DNA from 2 places in the Halomonas sp. A3H3 genome. Region 1 is predicted to be linked to the other one. Evidence: predicted binding sites of a transcription regulator. Region 1 holds the regulator's gene; the other holds the start of a gene.
The links. Region 1 encodes LexA, which represses DNA repair genes until DNA is damaged. Its sites were predicted from a motif close to TACTGTNTANNTANACAGTA; they were not measured.
Positions count from the first base shown of each region.

Region 2: the regulator LexA is predicted to act here: its motif matches at 810-829, upstream of HALA3H3_RS18280 (PA0069 family radical SAM protein).

Region 1 is NZ_HG423343.1:4,325,208-4,327,410, forward strand. It holds gene purU (formyltetrahydrofolate deformylase) at 1-244, shown strand, start outside; gene HALA3H3_RS19620 (energy-coupling factor ABC transporter permease) at 269-940, shown strand; gene lexA (transcriptional repressor LexA) at 949-1,629, opposite strand; gene HALA3H3_RS19630 (TetR/AcrR family transcriptional regulator) at 1,897-2,203, shown strand, end outside.
Region 2 is NZ_HG423343.1:4,047,012-4,049,214, forward strand. It holds gene HALA3H3_RS18280 (PA0069 family radical SAM protein) at 1-794, opposite strand, end outside; gene HALA3H3_RS18285 (SDR family oxidoreductase) at 964-1,695, shown strand; gene HALA3H3_RS18290 (DinB family protein) at 1,756-2,203, shown strand, end outside.

The DNA.
Region 1 (2,203 bases):
CTACCACCAGGCCTACCAGCGGGGGGTTAAGCTGATTGGCGCTACCTGCCACTATGTGACCGAGGAACTCGACGCAGGCCCTATCATCGAACAGGATATCCATCGCGTTAGCCACTGCCATACACCCACGGATTTAGTGCGCTTTGGACGTGATGTAGAAAAAGCCGTGCTCGCTCGCGGTTTGCGCTGGCACTTGGAAGACCGCGTGCTGGTGCACGGTAACAAGACAGTGGTATTTAGCTAACGCTCATCAACCTGAGAGGCAGCCATGTCATTCGCGCAAAGTGTATTAGCGCCCTGGGCGCTGCTGCTCACCTGGCTACTCTCGTTAGCAGTGATCGCATGGGCGCTTTGGGGGCGGCCCTGGCAGGTGTTGATAGCGGATTCAGCGCTTCAGCACCGCTGGCTGGGTGCTACGCTGGCGGTGATGCTGATGTGGCAGCTTCGTGCCCAGGCTGTTGATTGGCTAACGCTACACCTTGTTTTTACAGTATTGATGACACTCGTTTTTAAAGCGCCATTAGCGCTGATTAGCAACGTGCTGATCAACATTGCCATGGTGGTGATTGGCAGCAATGAGTGGATGTTGCTGGGGGCAAATGTGCTGGTTACCGGGATCGTCCCGGCGGCCGTTATTGGCACGGTATGGCGGCTGGTAGATCGCCGCCTGCCGGATAACTTGATGGTATTTCTGTTTGCCTGCGGCTTTTTTGGCGCGGCGCTGGCAACGCTGGGAGGAGGCTTGGCGGCGGTAGTGCTGATTATCGTCGCGGGTACAGACCCTGAGGCGATCTATCTCGCCCAGGAGTATGCGCGTTTTTTACCACTGCTAATGCCTTCAGAGGCATTTATTACTGGCATGCTGCTGAGCATCCTGCTGGTCTATCACCCAAACTGGGTGGCCACCTTCAATGACCACCGCTATATCGACCTGCAGTAGCGGATTTATTAGCCGAGTGCCTGGCCGTTGCCACCACGAATTACGCCGACTCCAACGCCTTCAATATCGAGCGCTTGAGAGCGCAGGTCGATTTCAATGGGCGCAAAATCAGGGTTCTCTGCAAACAGCGTCACTTGGTGCCCCTGGCGTTTGAAGCGTTTAACCGTTACTTCATCGTCCAGGCGGGCAACCACGATCTGGCCATCGCGAACCCGGTCAGTGCGATGAACCGCCAGTAAATCACCTTCCAAAATGCCAATATCCTTCATGGAAAGGCCGCGTACGCGCAGCAGATAGTCAGCTTTGGGAGTGAAGTACTCGGCCGGTAGCGGGCAGTAGCGATCAATATGTTCGGCGGCCAAAATGGGGCTGCCGGCAGCTACTTCCCCGATCACAGGCAGGCCAGTGGGTGGGGCTTCCACGTTGGTTGTGGGTAAGGCGGTGACTGCGCTATCCAGGACTTCTTGAGGTTCCTGGTTGGGCAGGCGGATGCCGCGAGAGGTGTTGCGGATAATGCGAATAACACCTTTGCGTTCCAGCGCGCGCAGGTGCTCTTCAGCCGCATTGGGTGAGCGGAAGCCAAGTGCTTTGGCAATCTCGGCGCGGGTAGGAGGGTAGCCAAATTCGCCCATGGTCTTAACGATAAAATCAAACACGTGCTGTTGGCGAGCGGTTAGCGGACGCGACATACCAGACTCCATAAATAGTGAATAGACAGTAACAAGTTAAATGTCGACTTAATCAATAAGTGTTTAAGTATACAGTATGTTCCTCTGTCCAGTATATGGCTTGTCAGTGCCTATTGCCGATGTCTATGCAATTTTTCTAATCGTTTGAAACTAAGTTTCTGCTTATTTAATACGTCACATTTTGTCAATAAATCAAGCGTTGAGCCCGCCTACGTTATGGCATAGTATTTTGCTATGTTTTAAACAACTGTTTCCCTGGAGAGCGACATGGCTCAATCTGATACGGTGACCCGTATACTCGACACCGCCGAGGTGCTGTTTGCAGAGCGGGGTTTTGCTGAAACTTCGCTGCGCAACATCACTAGCAAAGCGCGGGTTAACTTAGCCGCTGTTAATTACCATTTTGGTTCCAAAAAAGCCTTGATTCAGGCCGTTTTTGCCCGCTACCTGGATCCGTTTAGTCAGCGCTTTCATACTGCTCTAGATGAGCTCGAGGGCCAACACGCCGGGCGCGTTATCCCGCTGGAAACACTGCTCGAGACCATGGCAACTACCGTTCTCGCGGTGCCCGCCG
Region 2 (2,203 bases), 280 kb from region 1:
CGTAGCAGCATCCAGGCGGCGGTTCTCGCCCCTGCACGGCTGGCGGCTTCCAAGAGCTTTTCGATTTCATGATCGGTTAGCCCCGGAATAACCGGCGAAATGAGCGCACCAACTGGAACACCTGCGGTATTCAGTTCACGAATGGCCCGCAAGCGCGCCTGAGGTGATGCCGCCCGTGGTTCTAATGTGCGTTTCAAGTTGGCATCCAGGCTGGTCAAACTGACAAACACGCGCACCAGCCGGTGTTCGGCCATCTCTGCCAGAAGCTCTAAATCGCGCAGCACTAAGGTGCTTTTAGTCACCAGCGTTACCGGATGGCGACACTCCAGTAGCAGCTCCAGCAGGCGGCGAGTGGTTTTGTAGGTAGCTTCTAACGGTTGATAACAGTCGGTGTTGCCGGAAAGGTTGATCGGGCGGCACACGTAATTAGGGTGGCACAGCTCTTCGGATAACCGCTCTACCAAGCCGCTGCGGGCAATCAGCTTGGTTTCAAAATCCAGCCCTGGGGATAAGTCCCAGTAGGCGTGAGAAGGACGGGCATAGCAGTAAACGCAGCCGTGCTCACAGCCGCGATATGGGTTCAGCGAGCGATCAAAAGGTAAATCTGGTGAGCGATTCCACGACAAAGCACTTTTGCTCACCTCCTCACGCACTTCGGTAGCGATAGTCGTAGAGGCCTCTTCCCGCCACCAGCCGTCATCTTCCTCCTCGCTGCGGGTAGGCGCAAAACGATTGTGCGGATCGTACGTTGCCCCGCGACCCTTATAGGAGCTTGGTGTTCCAAGAGATGTCATGGTTCACCTCTTTTGATATGGTTTTATATACAGTAGTTGTAAGGTGGCAAGAAATCAATAGCCAGTCAATTAATTAACTTGCAGTAGCTAAAAGGGCGCTACCCAAAGAACTATCGTGGGTTTAATGTGCAAGGTGGGTTTGTGACTAAAGAGCCAGCGAGGAAACGTTATGTCGAAAGTGGTCATCGTGACAGGGGGAAGCCGAGGTATCGGAGCGGCCACCGCAAAATTGCTAGGCGCAAAAGGCTATGCAGTGTGCGTGAACTATCTTGCTAATAGGGAGCTGGCAGATGATGTGGCTGATTGCATTATTCGAGCGGGTGGTCGAGCGTTTGCCTGTCAAGCGGATGTTAGCAGTGAAGCTGACGTTATCCGCCTGTTTGATGCAGCAGAAGAGCGCTTTGGCAAGGTGACACATTTGGTTAACAATGCAGGCATTCTGTTTACTCAATCCAAGCTGGTCGATATCGACCTTGAGCGCTTCAACCAAGTGCTTAATAGCAATGTGGTCAGCTGTTTTCTGTGCTCCAGAGAAGCCGTCAGGCGCTTCCCAGCAGGTAGTGCAATCGTCAATGTCTCATCGCTTGCCTCGCAAACAGGCTCGCCCTTTGAATATGTTGACTACGCTGCATCGAAAGGTGCCATGGATACCCTAACCAAGGGGTTGTCTCGCGAAGTTGCTGGCTCGGGGATTCGTGTTAACGCCGTTCGCCCCGGTTTTATCTACACTGATATGCATGCCGATGGTGGAGAACCAGGGCGGGTTGATCGTTTAGCTCCCCAGATTCCTATGCAGCGTGGCGGTAGCGCTGAAGAAGTGGCTAATACCATCGCTTGGTTGCTCTCGGACGAAGCCTCTTATGTAACGGGGTCATTCATTGATGTAGCAGGCGGGCGGTGATGCTGTTCTTCCCCCATATTTCAAACGTTCTAAATAGATGCTGCTTTTGGGTCTTAACTCATGACACTTCAACAACACTTCGAACAGTTAGCCACTTATAACCAGTGGATGAACACTAACCTCTATGATGCCGCCGGTAAGCTGAGCGCCTCTGAACTAGCTGAAGAGCGTGGAGCGTTCTTCGGCTCGATTTTTGGCACACTGAACCACATCGCGGTAGCCGACACGATTTGGCTCAAACGGTTTGCAACACACGCCTCTTCTTCCGCAAAGACGCTTGAGGTAATGGTGGCACTACCTACGCCAGAGCGTCTTGATCAGATTCTCTTTGATGACTTGAAGGGATTGAAAGCGCATCGCCAATGGCTCGATACCGTGATTATTAACTGGGTATCGGCGCTGACAGACGACGATTTGAGTACCACGCTGAGTTATCACAACATAAAAGGAGTGGCCTCAAAACGGCGCTACTCAAGCCTGATCGTTCACTTCTTCAATCACCAAACCC